DNA from 2 places in the Isoptericola sp. NPDC057653 genome. Region 2 is predicted to be linked to the other one. Evidence: riboswitches for the same ligand, from Rfam matches in the RefSeq annotation. Region 2 holds a riboswitch; the other holds the start of a gene.

Region 1 (8,594 bases), on a different contig from region 2:
GTACAGCCGGGCCAGCGTGGGGTCGTCGAAGATCGCGTCGGGCACGGTCCGACGGTAGGCACCGCCCGTGCGGCGGGCCAGCGAATTCCGCGGGCGGCCAGGTTCAGCGCAGCCGGGTGTGCGTCATGACCCAGTTGACGGGCGCCCAGCTGTCGCCGCCGTCGAACGAGAAGTCCTGCTCCCACCGGGGGTGCTCGGAGGCCGTGTCGAGCCAGTGGAAGCGCGCGAGCAGCGTCCGGCCGTCGTGCTCGAACGGGCCGACGAAGGTGCCGGTGCCGTCCGTGAACCGCCCCTCGACCGGCGGGTCCAGCTCGCCCGGGTTGCCGGTCGACGCCCACCAGATCCGCCACAGGTCCCGCGCCGGGTCGTAGAGGCGCAGGCTGTGCCCGCTGAACCGCGTCCCGTCCGGAAGGGTGCCCGTCGTGTCGTCGGCGTTCCCGAGACCGTCGAGGATGTGGCCGACCGTGGCCTCGGTCTCGAACTCGGTCCAGGTGTCCGAGGGGCCCGCCGGGTTCAGGGAGTCCCCCCGACGGCGATGACGCACCCGCCACGAGCCGACGAGGAAGTCGAAGTCGTGCATCGAGCCCATGGGTCCTCCAGGTCGTCCGAGGGGCAGGGGCCCGATCCTGGCAGGCGCCTCCGACAGGGCGACGTCAGGCGCGCAGCGCCTGCTCGACGTCCTCGAGGATGTCCCGCGGGTCCTCCAGCCCGATCGACAGCCGCACCGTCGTCTCGGCGATGCCGACCTTGGCGCGGCCCTCGGGGCCGAGCTTGCGGTGCGTCGTCGTGGCGGGGTGGGTGACGATCGACTTCGCGTCGCCGAGGTTGTTCGAGATGTCGACGATCTGCAGCGCGTCGAGGAAGGCGAACGTGCGCTCCTTCGCGGCCTCGGGGTCGGTGCCCTCGGGCACCGCGAGGTCGAACGTCACGACGGTGCCGCCGCCGGACTGCTGCGACAGCGCCAGCTCGTGCTGCGGGTGCGACGGCAGGTACGGGTAGCGCACGGCGGCGATCCCGTCGAGGCCCTCCAGCGCGGTCGCGATCTGGAGCGCGGCGGCGTTCTGCGCGCGGACGCGCAGGTCGAGCGTCTCGAGGCCCTTGGCGAGCACCCAGGCGTTGAAGGGGCTGAGCGACGGCCCGGTGTTGCGGATGAACGTCTGGACGGGGCCCTCGAGGAACTCCTTCGGGCCCAGGATGGCGCCGCCCAGCACCCGGCCCTGGCCGTCGATGTGCTTGGTGGCGGAGTAGACGACGATGTCGGCGCCGAGCGTCAGCGGCTGCTGCAGGACCGGGGTGGCGAACACGTTGTCCACCACCACCTGCGCGCCGGCGGCGTGCGCCAGCTCGGCCACGCGCCGCACGTCCACCAGGTCCTGCATCGGGTTGGACGGGGACTCGAAGAAGACGACGTCGGCGGGGGTCGCCAGCGCCTCCTCCCACTGCGACAGCACGTGGCCGTCCACGTAGTCGACCCGCACGCCCCACTTGGCGAGGATCTCCTCGTAGATGACGTTCGTGGAGCCGAACAGCGCCCGCGCCGAGACGATGCGGGAACCGCTGGAGACGAGCGCGGCGAGCGTCGTGAAGACCGCCGACATGCCGGACGCCGTCGCGTAGCAGGCCTCCGCGCCCTCGAGCAGCCGCAGCCGCTCCTCGAACGTGTGCACGGTCGGGTTGCCGTACCGGGAGTACACGAACCGCGACAGGTCGCCGCGGAACGACGCCTCGGCGTCGGCCGCCGTGTCGTAGGTGTAGCCCTGCGTGAGGAACAGCGCCTCGGACGTCTCCTGGTACTCCGAGCGCCGGTGACCCCCGCGGACGGCGAGCGTCGCCGGGCGGGCGGTGGCGGGCAGGGGCCCGCGGCCCGAGCCGCCGTGGACGACGTCGTCGGCTGCCGGGCCGGTGGGGATGTCCCGGTTCCCGGCGCTCACGCGCGGGCCTCCGCCGCGTCGTCGGTGTCGTCGGCGTAGGTGCCCCAGGGCAGCCCGCGCACCTTCCAGCCCTCGCGGTCGCGGACGCCGTCGAAGCCGGGCCCGCCCTCGAAGCCCTCGAGGATGTTGTACGCCGGCCCGAGCCCGGCGGACGTCGCGAGGCGTGCGGCGCCGATCGAGCGCTGGCCGGAGCGGCACAGGAAGACGACCGGGGCGTCGGCGGTCACGCCGGCGCCGGCCAGGTCGGCGAGGAAGCCGGCGTTGGGGCGCCCGCCCGCCTGGACCCACTCGACGAAGACGGGGCGCTTGCCCGCGGCGGACGTGTCGGGCACGCCGATCGCGCGCCACTCGCCCTCGGTGCGCACGTCGACGAGGACGGCGGCGGGGTCGGTGGCGAGCAGGTCCCACGCCTGCTGCGGTGTGAGGTCGCCGGCGTAGCCGTCGGCGGGGCGGGGGTCGATCTGGGGCGTCATCGCGTTCCTCCCATCGGTCGTGGCGGTAGCACCCTCGTCCGGACCGTCCGCCGCCACGAGGACGACGACCGGCCCGCGGGTTGCTGCGGCGTCGACGTGCCACGTCACTCGGCCGCTCGGGATGGTCGTGGCGATCGTACGACAGCCGTCCGCGTGGTGGTCGTGCGTCTCGCGAAGCGAACGGCCGTGCGCCGGAGGGCGGGCGCCCGCACGGGGTGCCCGCCCTCCCGGGGGGTGCGGCCGACGGGCCGCGGTCGTCAGCCGCCGTAGCGGAGCTCGACGCGCCGGTTCTGCGCGCGGGCGTCGGCCACGGCCTGGGCGTCGCCGGTCTCGGGCGCCTCGAGCCGGGACTCGCCGTACCCGTGGACCTCGAGCCTCAGGTCGCCGCGCGCGGCCCTGACCGCGCCGGCCACGGCCTTCGCCCGCCGCTCCGACAGCTTCTGGTTGAACGCGTCAGAGTCGACGGAGTCGGTGTGGCCGTCGACCGAGACGGTGGCGCCCTCGGGCACGTCCTGGACGAGGTCCGCGACCTTCGCCCTCGCCGCCTTCGACAGCGCGGACTCGCTGGGGTCGAACAGGATGTCCGACGACAGCGTCACGACGGTCTCGGCGCCGTCCGTCGTCGTGTCGTCGACGGAGAGGACGGAGCCCTCGGTCACGTACTCGGTGACCGACCGGACCATGTTCTCCTGCGACGGGTCGCCGAGGTCGAGCGCGCCGATGGCGGGCCAGGCGTAGCCGCCCGCCGGGTCGTCGTCGGCGGCGACGGCGGCCGGTGCGGCGGCGCCCAGGCCCGTCAGGACGGCCGCGGCCGCGGCGAGCGCGCGCCAGGGGTGTCGGGTGCGCAGGTGGGGTCGCATCGGCTCAGTCCTCGAAGGTCAGCGGGACGTCCTCGAACACCGGCATCGAGTCGGCGAGCTTGACGTCGACGGCGGTGATGTCGTCCTCGGGCGCCGCGAAGAACGCCTGGTAGCCGACGGACCGGCCGGGCAGAGCCGTCGTGAAGACGGGGTCGGACCGGTACCACCGGCCGCCCCCGTCGGCCTCGAGCACGCTGTACTCCTTGAGGTTCTCGCGGTCGATGAGGGTGAGGGCGGGGGCCTCCCCGGTGGCGTCGTAGAACGACGCGGGCTGGCCGCCGTCGTCGAACTCAGGGGTCATGACGAGCCGCAGCTCCGTCGTGCGCCCGGAGACCACGACGGACTCGACGCCGATGCGGACCTTCTTGTCCTCGGTCCCCGGGACGGTGAAGGTGGCGTCCGCGATCACGTCGTCCGGGTCGGGGAAGTCGACGCCGGGTCGGCCCGAGCCCCCGCCCGATCCCTCGCCCGATCCCGTGGTCGAGTCGTTCGAGGCCGGGTCCGCGTCGTCCTCCCCGTCCGCGGCGGGCGACGTCGTCGCGTCCGTGACCTGGGCGGTGGCGCCGGCGTCGTCGAACCCGGCGGCGTCGCCCGGGGAGCAGGCGGCGAGGGCGAGCAGGCTCACGACGGCCAGGGGGGCCAGTCGCAGGGGGGAGATTCGCATGATCTGTCCTGTCGGTGAGGTCGTTCGGGACGTGCCTGTCAGGGAGTGCCGGCCGCCGGGCCGGATACATGCCGCGGCGTGCGCGGGGCGGGAGCCGCTCAGTCGTCGTCCTCGCCGAAGTGCGCGACGTGGGCGTGCTGGTGGTGGGCGACGTACAGCCGCAGCTCGACGTCGCGGCCGTCGGCCATCGTGCCGAGGACGCGGTCGATGCGGTCGGACTCGCGGTCGGCGGCGTCGACGACGACGACGCCGGCATGCTCCTTCGTGTCGGCGCCCGACCAGGTGTCGCGCTCGGCGAGCGCACGCTCCGCGCCGGCGACGCCCGCGGCGAGGTCGGTGCCGGTGAGCTTCTCCACCTGCGTGCGGTCGAGGGTGATGACGGTCTTGTAGCCGTCGGAGTAGCGCACCGTGTACGCCGACGCGTCCTTCGCCGACGCCTTCACCGACGCCTTCGCCGACGCCTTCGCCGACGCCTTCGCCGACGCCTTCGCCGACGCCTTCGCCGACGCCTTCGGCTCGGCCTTCGAACCCGTCCTGACCTGCGCCTGCGCGCCTGTTGCCGGGGCCCCCGCGTCGTCGAACCCGGCGTCCGGGCCCGGGGCCGCGCAGGCACCCAGGGCGAGCAGGCCGGCGAGGGCGATCGGCGTGAGTCGGCGGGGAAGGTGTCGCATGGTGTCTCCTGTCGATGGGGTCAGCGGGATCGCTGCTGACACCCGTGAGTCGGAGGCGACGGACGAAAGGTTGCACGCGGACCCGGATCGGTTCCTGCCGGCCTCGCCGTCGGGGCCCCGGAGGGTCACGACCCGGCGGCGACCTCGAGGCGGTGGACGGCGGTGATCGGCGTCCCGTCGGGGGCGCGGGCGTCCAGCACGACCTCCGCGGAGCCGGCCCGGTTGGCGGTGAGCTCCACGGTCTCCTCGTCCGTCGCGTAGGCGCCGTTGGGGAGCGTCCAGACCCAGTGCGCGGCGCCGTCGACGTCCGCCGTGAGCGTCACCGGCGTCCCGACGGTCGCCGTCGCCGGACCGGAGATCGACACGCTGGCCCCGCCCGAGGCCGACGACGGGTGGTCGTCCAGCCAGAGCGTGCCGCCGACGCCGGCGCCGAGACCGAGCGCGGCACCCGCCACGGCGGCGACGACGGCGCGCGCGGGGCGGCGGCGCCCACGTCCCGCGGGCGTGCCCGTGCCCGTGCCGTGCGCCGGGTCGAGGGCGCGCTCGACGTCGGCCAGCCAGGCGGCCGCGTCGGGGTGCCGCCTGGCGGGGGAGCCGGCGAGGCTGCGGCCCAGCGCGGTCGTGAGGGCGCGGGGCGGCGAGGCGCCCTCGGTGAGCCAGGTGACCAGGGCGGACATCGCCCACAGGTCGGCGCGCGTGTCGACGGTGCCGGGGCCGTCCTGCTCGGGTGGCCGGAAGCCCTCCGTCCCGCCCGCGACGGTCAGCCCGGAGCTGAGCGCCAGGTCCTTGCACATGCCGAGGTCGGCCACGACGAGCCGCTCGTCGGCCCGCACGACGGACGAGGCGGCGCCGTCGCCGGCGCCGTCCGGGCTGGTGCGCAGCAGCACGTTGCCGGGGCTGAGGTCGCGGTGCACGAGCTGCGCGGCGTGCACGGCCTCGACCGCCGCGGCGAGCCCGCGGGCGACGGCGAGCACGTCGGCCGGCGTCGCGGTCCACCCGTCGGCGCGCAGCGCGCCGACGCGCTGCGCCAGCGTGCCGCGGTCCGCGTGCTCCAGCACCAGGTACGGCTGCTGGCGGTCGCTCTCGCCGATGTCGTGCACGGCCACCACGTGCGGGCTCGCCACCCGGCGCAGCGCGCGGCCCTCGGCGATGAACCGCTCGCGGATCTCCGGGTTCAGGCTGTGGTTCTCCGCGAGGACCTTGACCACGACGACGTCGTCGAGCCGTTCGTCGACGGCGCGGTGCACGGTGGCGAACGACCCTGCGCCGATCACCTCGCCCACCCGGTACCGGCCGAGGAGCCGCTCGTTCGCGCCGGTCCCGGCCATCAGGGCACGCCCCCGAGCGCCGCCGCCACGAGGGCGCGGCCCCGGGAGATCTGGGACTTCACCGTGCCGACGCTGCGCCCGAGGCGCTCGGCGACGTCGGCGTACGGCAGGCCCTCGATGTCCCGCAGCGTGACGGGCTCGCGGTAGAGCTCGGGCAGCGCGGCGAGCGCGTCGCGCACCGTGGCGCGGGTCGCGAGCAGGGAGCTCATCCGCTCGGACGGGCCGACGTCGTCGTCGGGCAGCGTCGTGGTGGCCCGCTGCCGGCGCAGGTGGTCCACCACCCGGTGGCGGACGATGCCGTGCACCCACGTCGTGACCCGCGACCCGCCCGCGAACGACCGGACCGACGTGGCCACGGAGATGAGCACGTCCTGGCCGACGTCGTCGACGGCCGCCTCGTCGAGCAGCGAGCTGCGCACGAACCGCTGCACGACGCCGGACTCGTCCAGCTGCTCCACCAGCAGCTCCGTGGCGAGCGCGGAGCCGCCGGCGGCGCGGTGCGCGAGCAGGTCGAGCACGTCGGCCGCCTCGTCGCCGGCCGCGGCGCGGGCCGCGTGCCGGGCGCCCTGGGCGTCGCCGGCGTCGAGCGCGTGGGCCACCTCTCCGACGAGGTCCCCCGGGGGCGCGCCTGGGGGCGGGGTGGTCCGGCTGGGCATGCCGTCAGCCTCTCACGCGACCGCATCGTGAGAACTCCGGGGGCCCCGCTTGACGGGGTCGTGGTGCCCCCGCACGATGGTCCGCAGGTCATGAGTGCCAGCGCGAAGCCCCGGCTCGCTGGCCGGCAACCCTCCTCTCGCGGCGGGGTGCCCCGGGTGACGACCTGGCCCCCGCGCCGTCCGGCGCGCGGGCAAGCGCGGGGAGCCACCTCCCCGGCACGACCGAGGAGGACCACGCATGACCACTCTCGCCACCGCGCCCGCCGTCCTGCCGGACGCCGCGCCCACCGCCCCGCCCGTGCACGACGTCGCGCCCGTCCTGCCCGTCGTCGGCGCGGACACGCTCGTCCCGCTCGTGGACGGCCGCCGGGTGCCGTACGCCAACCTCGACGTCGCGGCGTCGGCCCCCGCGCTGCAGGCCGTCGCCGACCGCGTCGCGCGCGTCCTGCCGCTGTACGCCAGCGTGCACCGCGGCGCCGGCTACCTGTCGCAGGTCTCGACGGCGCTCTACGAGACCGCCCGCCGCACGATCGGCGCGTTCGTCGGCGCCCGCGAGGACGACCTGACGATCGTCACCCGCAACACCACCGACTCGCTCAACCTGCTCGCGGGCTGCGTGCCCGCCGACCCGGTGACGGGCGAGCCGGGTCGCGTCCTCGTGCTCGACATCGAGCACCACGCCAACCTGCTGCCCTGGCAGCGCGTCACCGACGCCACGGTCGTGACCGGCGGGCCGTCCGTGTCGGCCACGCTGGCGGAGATCGAGGAGGAGCTGGCCGCGGGGGTCGCCACCGGCCGCCCCTACGCCCTCCTCGCGCTCACCGGCGCCTCCAACGTGACGGGCGAGGCGCTGCCGGTGGCCGACGTGGTCGCCGCGGCCCACGGCGCGGGCGCGCGGGTCGTGCTCGACGGCGCGCAGCTCGTGCCGCACCGCCGCTTCTCCCTCGCGGGCACCGGCGTCGACTACGTCGCCTTCTCCGGGCACAAGACGTACGCCCCGTTCGGCGCGGGCGCCCTGGTCGGGCGGCGCGACTGGCTCGACGCCGGCACTCCCTACCTCGCGGGCGGCGGCGCCGTGCGCCGCGTGCGCACCACGAGCACCGACTGGCACGAGGGCCCCGCCCGGCACGAGGCCGGCTCGCCCAACGTCATCGGCGCGGTGGCGCTCGCGGCCGCGTGCGACGAGCTCGCCGCGCTGGACGCGCGCTCCGCCGTCGAGCACGAGGACGCCCTGCGCCACCGGCTCGTGGAGGGGCTGGGCGCCCTCGACCGCGTCGAGGTCGTGCACGTGTGGGACGACGCCGTCGACCCGGTGGGCGTCGTGACGTTCACCGTCACCGGCTACGACCCGGGCCTTGTCGCCGCGTACCTGTCGGCCGAGCACGGCATCGGCGTGCGCGACGGCCGGTTCTGCGCGCACCCGCTGCTCGGGCGGCTCGGCTTCGACGCCGGCGCCGTGCGCGCGTCGGTGGGCCTGGGGACCGCGGGCGAGGAGGTCGAGCGGCTCGTCGCCGCCGTCGGCGCGCTCGTCACCGCGGGGCCGCAGGCGCAGTACGACGTGGTGGACGGCCTGTGGGTCGTGGTCGACGACCCGCGCCCCGTGCCCGACGGCTCCGGCCTCGAGGGGCTGCTCGCCACCGCCGCGCTCGGCGCGGACGAGGCCTTCGGCTGCCTGCCCGACGACCTCTGACGGTCCGGGGCGCGCCGAGGGCCCGGGAACGACGACGGGGTGCCACCGTGCTGGTGGCACCCCGTCGTCCGCAGTCGGTCAGCCCTTGAACGCGTCCTTCGCGTCGTCCCCCGCCTGCTTGAGGTTCGCGCTGGCCTGCTGGGCCTTGCCCTCGGCCTCTTTCTTCTCGTCGTCGGTGAGCTTGCCCGCTGCTTCCTTGACCTTGCCCTCGGCCTCCTCGGCGAGGTGCTTGGCCTTGTCACCCAGTCCCATCGGGGCTCCTTCCGTCGGACGAACAACCTCAGGAACCGAACGTAGGCGGCCGTCCGCACGCTCGCACCC
Region 2 (8,594 bases):
CGACGCTCGGGGACAGCCTGGAGCCGGCCGCCGTCGCGGCCCGCACCCGCGAGCTCGTGGCGCGCGGCTTCCGAGGGCTGAAGTGGTTCCCGCGCTGGGGGCCCGAGGACGGCGCCGCGGGCGTGGACCGGGTGGTCGAGCTGGTCGGCACCGTGCGCGACGCGGCCGGGCCCGGCGTCGCGATCATGCTCGACGCGTGGAGCGGGTGGGACGTGCCCTTCACGCTCGACGTCGCGCGCGCCACCCGGGACCTGGGCGTCGCGTGGATCGAGGAGCCGCTGCTGGCCGACCAGGCCGAGGGCTACCGCGCGCTGCGGCGCCGACTGCCCGACGGCGCGCGGGTCGCGGGCGGGGAGCACGAGTACACCCGGTGGGGCTACCGGGAGCTGCTCGCCGCGGACGTGCTCGACCTGTACCAGCCCGACCCGCACTGGGTCGGCGGGATCTCCGAGCTGACCAAGATCATGGCGCTCGTCAGCGCGGCCGGGGCGCAGCTCGTGCCGCACGGGCAGTCGCTCCAGTGCAACGCGGCCCTGACGTTCGCGGCGTCCCCGGCGCTGGTCCCGCAGATGGAGTACCTCACACGGCTCATGCCGATGTACCAGCACTTCCTCGCCGAGGAGATCGTCCCGGCCGACGGTGCGGTCCCCGCGCCGACGGCCCCCGGGCTCGGCATGGCGCTGGACCCCGCGAAGGTCGTGGAGTCGCGGCTGCTCGGGCGCGGCGGAGCCGCGTGAGCGCCGTCCTGGTGTGCCTGTCGGACTACCCCCGCGACCTCGTCGAGGGCTGGGTCGCCGGCGCGGACGTGGAGGTGGTCCTGACCCCGGGCGGTGCGGGCGTGCCCGACCTGCCGGCCGTGCTCGGACGCGCCGACGTGGTGGTCGGCGACGCCGCGCGCAGGGTCCCGCTCGACGCCGCCGCCCTCGAGGGCATGGTGCGGTGCCGCCTCGTCGTGCACCCCGCCGTCGGGCTGGACGGCGTCGTCGACCTCGACGCCGCCCGCGCCCGCGGGATCCGCGTGGTCAACGCGCCCGGGTACAACGCGGACGCGGTGGCCGACTGGGCGCTGATGGCCATGCTCCTGCTGCTGCGCGACGGCGTCGGCGCCGACCGGGACCTGCGCACCCGCGGCTGGCACGCGCGCCCGCTGGGCCGGGAGCTCGGTGCCCTGACCGTCGGGATCGTCGGCTACGGGGCGGTCGGCCGGGCCGTGCACCGCCGGCTGCGCGGGTTCGGCGCACAGGTGGTCGTGACCACGGGGCACGACACCGCCGACGTCGCCGCCGCGGGTGGTACGCAGACGGATCTCGGCACGCTGCTCGCACGGTCCGACGTCGTCACCCTGCACGCCCCGCTGACCGCTGCCACGCGCCACCTGCTCGACGCGACGCGGCTGGCGTCCATGCGGCCGGGCAGCGTGCTGGTGAACGCCGCCCGGGGTGAGCTCGTCGACGAGGCGGCCCTCGCGGTCGCGCTCCACGCCGGGCGCCCGGCCGCCGCCGCGCTCGACGTGTTCGCCGCCGAGCCGCTGTCGCCGTCGAGCCCGCTGCTCGGGCTCTCGAACGCCTATCTCTCGCCGCACGTCGCCGCCGGCACCGTGCAGGCCCGGCACCGCGTGCGGGCCCTGGTGGGGGAGGCCGTCCGCGCGGCGCTCGCGGACCCGGCCGCCCCCGCCCCGCGACCCCACCGATCGGCGCCGGCCTGACGGGGCCCGCGCACCACACGTCTCAGGAAGGACACCATGCTGCAGCTCGGGTACAAGGCGTCGGCGGAGCAGTTCTCGCCGCGCGACCTGCTCGCCTACACCGTCCTGGCCGAGGAGGCCGGGTTCGACTCCGTCTTCGTCAGCGACCACCTCCAGCCCTGGCGGCACACCGGCGGGCACGCGCCCGCCGCGCTCCCGTGGCTCGGCGCCGCGGCGGCGAGCACCTCCCGGGTGCGGCTCGGGACGAGCGTGCTCACCCCCACCCTGCGCTACCACCCCGGCGTGGTGGCACAGGCGTTCGCCACGCTCGGCTGCCTGGCGCCCGGCCGCGTCATTCTGGGCGTCGGTTCGGGGGAGTCCTTGAACGAGGCGCCGCTCGGGCTGCCCTGGCCCGACGGCAAGGAGCGGTACGCCCGGTTCCGGGAGGCGATCTCCCTGATCCAGGCGCTGTGGGCCGGCGAGCGCGTGACGATCGACGGGACGTACTACAGCGCCCGCGACGCGACGATCTACGACCGCCCGGACACCCCCGTGCCGCTCTACGTCGCGGCGTCCGGGCCGTCCGCCACCCGCCTGGCGGGCCGCGTCGGCGACGGCTTCATCTGCACCAGCGGCAAGGGCCGCGAGCTGTACGCCGACACGCTCCTGCCAGCCCTCGCCGAGGGCGCCGCGAAGGGCGGCCGCACCCTGGCCGACCTCGACCTCATGATCGAGATGAAGGTCTCCTACGACCCGGACCTCGACCGGGCACGGCAGGCCACCCGGGCGTGGGGCGCGCTGGCGCTCACCCCGCAGGAGAAGGTCGGGGTGGAGGACCCCGTCGAGATGGAGCGGCTGGCCGACGCGCTGCCCGTCGAGCGCACCGCGAGCCGGTGGATCGTGTCCGACGACCCGGACGAGCACGTCGAGCGCATCTGGTCGTACGTCGAGATGGGCTTCACCCACCTCGTCTTCCACGACCCGCGCGCCGACCAGGCGGCCCTCCTCGAGCGCTACGCCGAGGAGATCCTGCCGCGGCTGCGGGCCAGGGAGCAGCGGGAGGCCTGATGGACCCCGTCCTCGACGCCGTCCTCGCCGGGTCGCGCACCGGGTCGCGCACCGGGTCGACCGCGGCGCCGTTCGCGCTCGCGACGGTCGTGGCGACGTGGAGCTCCGCCCCCCGTGGCCCGGGCGCGCGCATGCTGGTGCGCGCCGACGGGACCGCCGTCGGGTCGCTCACGGGCGGGTGCGTCGAGGCCGACGTCCACGCCCGCGCCCTCGAGGTGCTGGGCGACGGCGTGCCCCAGCTCGTGCGCTACGGGGTGAGCGACGACGTCGCGGGGTCGGTCGGCCTGACCTGCGGCGGCACCGTCGAGATCCTCGTGCAGCGGGTGGACGACCCGGAGGTGCTGCGGGAGTTCGCGCGCCGCGTCGCGGACGGGGCGCCGGCCGCGCTCGCGACCGTGGTCGCGCACGACGGCGCCGTGCCCGGGGCGTCCGTCGCCGTGGGCCCCGCCGGGCTGGTCGCCGGGGGGACGGGGTCGGCGCGGCTCGACGCCGCCCTCGCGCACGACGCCGCCGCGCTCGTCGCCGCCGGGCGCACCGGAGAGCTCACGTACGGCTCCGACGGCAGCCGTCAGGGCGTGGGCCTGCGCGTGCTGGTCGACGTCGCCGCGCCCCCGCCGCGGATGATCGTCGCGGGCGTCACGGACTTCGCGGCCGCCGTCGCCTCCCTGGCGGGCTTCCTCGGCTTCCGGGTCACGCTGTGCGACGCCCGCCCCGCGTTCGCCACCCGCGAGCGGTTCCCCGACGCGCACGAGATCGTCGTCGAGCGGCCGGACCGCTACCTGGCCGCCGAGCTCGCGGCCGGACGGGTGGACGGGCGCACCGCCGTCCTCGTCCTCACGCACGACCCGAAGTTCGACGAGCCGCTGCTCGAGGTCGCGCTCGCCGCCGACCTCGCGTTCGTCGGCGCGATGGGGTCGCGCCGCACCCACGCCGACCGGCTCGACCGCCTGCGGGACCGGGGCGTGCCCCCGGAGGCGCTGGCCCGGCTGCGCTCTCCCGTCGGCCTCGACCTCGGCGGGCGCAGCCCCCGCGAGACCGCGCTGTCCGTCCTGGCCGAGGTGGTCGCGGTCCGCGCCCGCGGCACCGGCGCGCCGCTCACGGTGACGGCCGGGCCGCTGCACCACGACCGGCGCCCCGACGAGGTGCCGCACCGCGGGTACCGCCGGCGGCCCTGAACCGCCGCACCGCCCCTCGTCCGGACCCTCGCCGGTCCCGCCCCGCGAGCCCCGCGGCGCGGACGTACGCTCACGACGCCGGGAGGAGCCCGGCGAGAGCCGGCCGCGACGTGGGGTGGTGCGCGATGGCGACCAGCACGCAGGGCACCCGCGAGCGCCGCCTGCGCCGGGAGGCGTGGGGGTTCGCGGCGGGGTCGGTCTGCTTCCTGGTGGGCGCGCTGCCCGCGTACGCCGCGTGGGCGGGGCCCGTCGGCACGGGGATCACGTTCGTCGTGGGGTCGGTGCTGTTCACCGCGGCGGCGGTGGTGCAGCTCGCGCTGAGCGGCCGCCGCCCGCCCGGGCCCGGGGCGGTCGCCGCCGACCGGTGGGACTGGTGGTCGGCCGCGGTGCAGCTGCTCGGGACGCTGCTGTTCAACGTCAGCACCACCGTGGCGCTGACCGCGGCCGTGGTCGACCCGGGCGACGTCGGCGCGGGGTGGCGGCCGGACGCGTACGGCTCGGCCGCGTTCCTCGTGTCGAGCGCGATGGCCCTGGTCGCGACGTCCGACCGGGGGCGGCTGTGGGACACGGACGCCCGGACCTGGCACGGCACCTGGCTGAACATGGCGGGCTCGGTCGCCTTCGCCGCCTCCGCGGTGGGCGCCTACGTGGCGCCGGGCACGGACGCCGACCTCAGCCCGTGGTGGTCGACGGCGGGGACGCTGGTGGGCGCGGCCTGCTTCCTCGTCGCGGCGCTCCTGTCGCGGCGGGCGGTCGAGGCGGCGTCCTGACCGGGTCGTTCGGCGCCCTGCGCCGGCTCAGTCGTCGCGGGACGAGCGCATCGCGATGCCCTCGGCCCGGGCGGCGCCCCAGAAGTTGTGGAACAGCTCCTCGGGGGTCAGCTGGTCGTCGCGGTGCTCGACGGGGTCCGCCTCGCCGGCGATGGCCTTGACCTCCTCGTGGATGCGCTCCATGGAGCTGTCGAGGGACGCGGCGACGTCGGCGGCGAGCTTGAGCGAGTCGGTGAGGTGGCGGGGCACGTCGCGCTCGTACTTGTAGTAGATCTTGTGCTCGAGGCTCGCCCAGAAGTCCATCGCGATGGTGCGCAGCTGGATCTCGACGACGACGTCCTCGACCCGGTCGGACAGGTAGACCGGCACCTGCACGATGAGGTGCAGCGACTTGTACCCGTTGGACTTGGGGTGGGCGATGTAGTCGCGCTCCTCCAGGACGGTGAGGTCGGTCTGCCCGACGATCATGTCCCGCACCTTGTAGATGTCGGACACGAAGCTGCAGGTGACGCGCACGCCGGCGACGTCGAACATCTGCCCGCGGACTCCCTCGGGCGTGAGCGGGATGCCCTTGCGCCGGCACTTGGCCACGATCGACTCGAGCGACTTGAGGCGCGAGCTCACGTGCTCCACGGGGTTGTAGTTCTGCATGTGCCGGAACTCGTCGCGCAGGATCGAGATCTTGGTCATGACCTCGTCGATCCCGAACTTGTAGGTGAGCACCAGCCTCCGCAGCTCGTCCACCAGCGCGCGGATCTCGGCGGCGTCGGGGGAGAGGTGCCCGGGTCCGTGCCCGGGGAGGTGCTCGGCGTTCTGGCTCACGACGTCCACGGTAGACGGGTTCGCGCGAGGACCCGAAATCCGATAAAACCGGTCGGATCTGTTCGGTATGCGAGACGGACCCCGCGGACCGTTGACAGCCCGGGGTCCGGCACCTACTTTCCTGCGCACCGGGTCAGGCGACCGCGGCCCCTCGCGGGGGTGCGGCGCAGGTCCCGGGACGGTCATGAGCTCCGACGCGAAGCCCCGGCTCGTCGGACGGCAACCCCCTGCGCGGGTGGGTGCCCCGGGTGAGGACCAGGCCCGCCGCCGCCGGCGGTCGGGCAACACGCAGTCCCGCCTCGGCGGGCACCAGGAGAGGACGAGCATGAACCGCGACGCGACCACCGTGCGTCCCCTGTCGTCCCGGAACGACCAGGCCTCCGCGAGCGCCCCGTCGTACGCCGTCCCGAGCACGTCGAGCCGGCCGTGCACGCCGGGCGCCACCACCACCGCGTGGTGTCGACGCCGCTGACCGCGGCCTGACCCTCCGCCGCGCACCGCGGCGGACCGTCCCCGACCCGGCCTCCGCCGGGACCGGCCGCAGCCGGCGTCCCTCCGCCCCTCGCCGGCGGACGTCCTTCCCTGCCCTCCGGCAGCCGCGCCCACCGCGGGTCCACGACCCGACGGCGCCGTGCGCGCGCTCGCCGTGCCCCGATCGGAGCCGACGTGTCGTACCCGCAGTCCTCCTCGTCCCCCGCGCCCACCGCCCCCGCCGCCCGGCCCCTCGTGCTCGGCGTCGACCTCACGGCCGCCGGCGCGCGCCCCGGCGCCCACCGGGCGCGCGGCATCGTGCAGCCCCGGTCGTTCGACGGCGAGCGCTTCGTGCAGCTCGTCCGCCGCGCCGACGCGGGCCGCCTCGACCTCGTCACCCTCGACGAAGGGTTCCTGCTGCACCCCGGCCGCCGACAGGTGGCGGGCCGCCTCGATGCCGCGGTCGCCGCCGCCCGGGTCGCGCCGCACACGACGCGCACCGGGCTGGTCGCCACGGTGGACACGGCCGACGTCGACCCCGCGCACGTCGCCCGGGCGATCGCCCGGGTCGACCAGGCGAGCGGCGGCCGCGCCGGCTGGCAGCCAGGCCTGCCCACGGGCGCCGTCGTGCAGGACGAGGCCTGGGCCGCCCGGGCCGGGACCGTCGCGGCCCGGGTGGCAGGGCACTGGGACGGGCCGGCGCGGGGCGACGGCGCGGTGGCCGTCGACGCCGACGGCCGCTTCCGCGTGGACCACGACGGCGTCCGGTTCGCCGTGCGTCCGCGGGCCGCGGACGACCACCCCCGTCAGGGCCGCCCTCCGGTCGTCGTCGCCGTGCGCTCCGAGGCGGCGCTCGAGCTCGCCGCCCGCTCGGCCGACGTGGCGCGGGTGGCGGCCACCGCGCCGGCCCGCGCGATCCACCTGCGGACGCGGCTGCGCGACGCCGCGGCCGCCGCGGGCCGCGACCCCGACTCCCTGGTCGTGCTCACGGAGGCGTACGTGGTGCTCGCCGACGACCGGGCGAGCGCCCAGGCCCGCCTCGAGCTCGTGGAGGCGCTCGAGGGACCCGAGATCTCCGGCGGCCTGCTCGTCGTGGCGGGCACGCCGGACGACCTCGCGGAGACGATCGTCGACTGGCGCGAGTCGGGGGCCTCCGACGGCTTCCTGCTGCGCCCCTCGTCGCTGGGGCCGGACCTGGACGCCCTCGTCGACGGGGTGGTCCCACGCCTCGTGCGCGACGGGGTGCTCCCGCCCGCCGCCCCCGCGCCCCGCACGCTGCGCGAGGCGCTGGGGCTGGGCGACGCGGGCCGTGCCCCCGCGGCCCCCGCGGCCCCCGCAGCCCGCGAGGCCGTCGCGGCGCGCCCCGTGGCCCGGCCCCGGGCGTCCCGGACGGCCGACGCACGGCTGGTCCGCGCATGACCCCGCGCCCGCGCCGCCGGCCCGCGCCGTGCGGCCGCCCCGACAGCGCCCGCACCCACCGTCCCCTCGCGACCGGAGGTCTCCGATGACCGTCACCGACAGCGCGCGCCCGCCGCGCGGCACCGACCCGAGCACAGACCCCGGCACCGAGCCTGAGGCCGGACCGCGGGCGCGCCGGCGCGCCGACCGCGAGCGGGAGCTCGCCGCCCCGCACGGCTGGCTGAGCCTCACCGCGTTCCACTGGCTGCCCGCCCGGCCCGAGTCGCTGCCGGGCCTGCCCGGCCTGTGGCTGGCCGACGACGCGGGAGCGCACCTGCGCCCCGGGGAGGGTGCCGGCCCCCTGCTGCGCGGGTCCGCCGTGCGCGACGGGTCGTTCGACGGCGACGTGCCCGAGGGCGGCAGCACGGTCCTGGGCACCTTCCGGCCCGACGGGCGCGAGCCGGTCGGGCCCGGCGCCGGGGCGGTGGCCCACGACCCCACCCGCGACGAGGCCCTCGACGAGCGCTCCGGCGAGACGTCCGAGGTCGCCGTCGAGCTGGTGCGCCGCACCGGGCGGCTCGCGGTCCGGCTGCGCGACCCGCACGCCCGGGCCCGGCTCGACTTCGCCGGCGTGCCCGTCTTCGAGCACGACCCGACGTGGGACCTGACGGTCCCCGTGCGGCGGTACGCCGCGCCGCGCGACGTCGTCGTGGGCGCCGCCCGGCCCGGCCTCGTGCACCACCTGGACGCGGTCGGCGAGGTGGACCTGACCCGCGGCGACCGCACGGTGACCCTCGTCCTCACGGGCACCCCCGGCGGCGCGCCGACGCTCCTGTTCAGCGACGAGGCCGACGGCGTCGCGCCGTGGCGCGTGGCGCGGCCGACCCTCCCGGAGGGCCTCGCGCCCGGCGCGTCGGGCACCGCGCGCCTCGACCTCAACGCCGCCGTCAACCTGCCGTACGCGTTCAGCGACCACGGCACGTGCCCCGCCCCGCCGCCCGGCAACCACGTGCCGTTCGCCGTCACGGCGGGGGAGAGGGCGCCCCGATGACCGCCGTCACCGCGCCTCCGCCCCGCGACGTCGTCGCGGCGCCGGCCGCGTCCCCCTACGACCGGCTGCCGATCGTCCCGGCCCGCCACCCCGGCCGGTGGGCCGCGACGGCCGGCGTGGCCCTGCTGCTCGCCATGGTCGTCAGCTCGCTGCTC

Evidence for each region. A riboswitch is a leader RNA that binds a small molecule or an ion and turns the genes downstream of it on or off. The one in region 2 is predicted to bind S-adenosylmethionine.
Region 1: it holds a riboswitch for S-adenosylmethionine, as region 2 does, so the genes downstream of both, ACFU9A_RS04960 (aminotransferase class V-fold PLP-dependent enzyme) here and ACFU9A_RS13755 (LLM class flavin-dependent oxidoreductase) in region 2, are expected to answer to the same signal.

The regions. Positions count from the first base shown of each region.
Region 1 is NZ_JBHVHP010000001.1:1,083,641-1,092,234, forward strand. Features, by position in the region: gene ACFU9A_RS04915 (class I SAM-dependent DNA methyltransferase) at 1-45, opposite strand, end outside; gene ACFU9A_RS04920 (hypothetical protein) at 104-589, opposite strand; gene ACFU9A_RS04925 (O-succinylhomoserine sulfhydrylase) at 654-1,853, opposite strand; gene ACFU9A_RS04930 (rhodanese-like domain-containing protein) at 1,928-2,404, opposite strand; gene ACFU9A_RS04935 (OmpA family protein) at 2,662-3,264, opposite strand; gene ACFU9A_RS04940 (hypothetical protein) at 3,269-3,928, opposite strand; gene ACFU9A_RS04945 (hypothetical protein) at 4,027-4,599, opposite strand; gene ACFU9A_RS04950 (protein kinase) at 4,725-5,927, opposite strand; gene ACFU9A_RS04955 (RNA polymerase sigma factor) at 5,927-6,583, opposite strand; SAM riboswitch class IV at 6,670-6,787, shown strand; gene ACFU9A_RS04960 (aminotransferase class V-fold PLP-dependent enzyme) at 6,822-8,273, shown strand; gene ACFU9A_RS04965 (CsbD family protein) at 8,352-8,525, opposite strand.
Region 2 is NZ_JBHVHP010000002.1:546,772-555,365, reverse strand. Features, by position in the region: gene ACFU9A_RS13785 (enolase C-terminal domain-like protein) at 1-737, shown strand, start outside; gene ACFU9A_RS13780 (NAD(P)-dependent oxidoreductase) at 734-1,705, shown strand; gene fgd (glucose-6-phosphate dehydrogenase (coenzyme-F420)) at 1,742-2,752, shown strand; gene ACFU9A_RS13770 (XdhC family protein) at 2,752-3,927, shown strand; gene ACFU9A_RS13765 (YrhK family protein) at 4,053-4,697, shown strand; gene ACFU9A_RS13760 (GTP pyrophosphokinase family protein) at 4,725-5,519, opposite strand; SAM riboswitch class IV at 5,700-5,813, shown strand; gene ACFU9A_RS13755 (LLM class flavin-dependent oxidoreductase) at 6,186-7,409, shown strand; gene ACFU9A_RS13750 (DUF1684 domain-containing protein) at 7,495-8,439, shown strand; gene ACFU9A_RS13745 (amino acid ABC transporter permease) at 8,436-8,594, shown strand, end outside.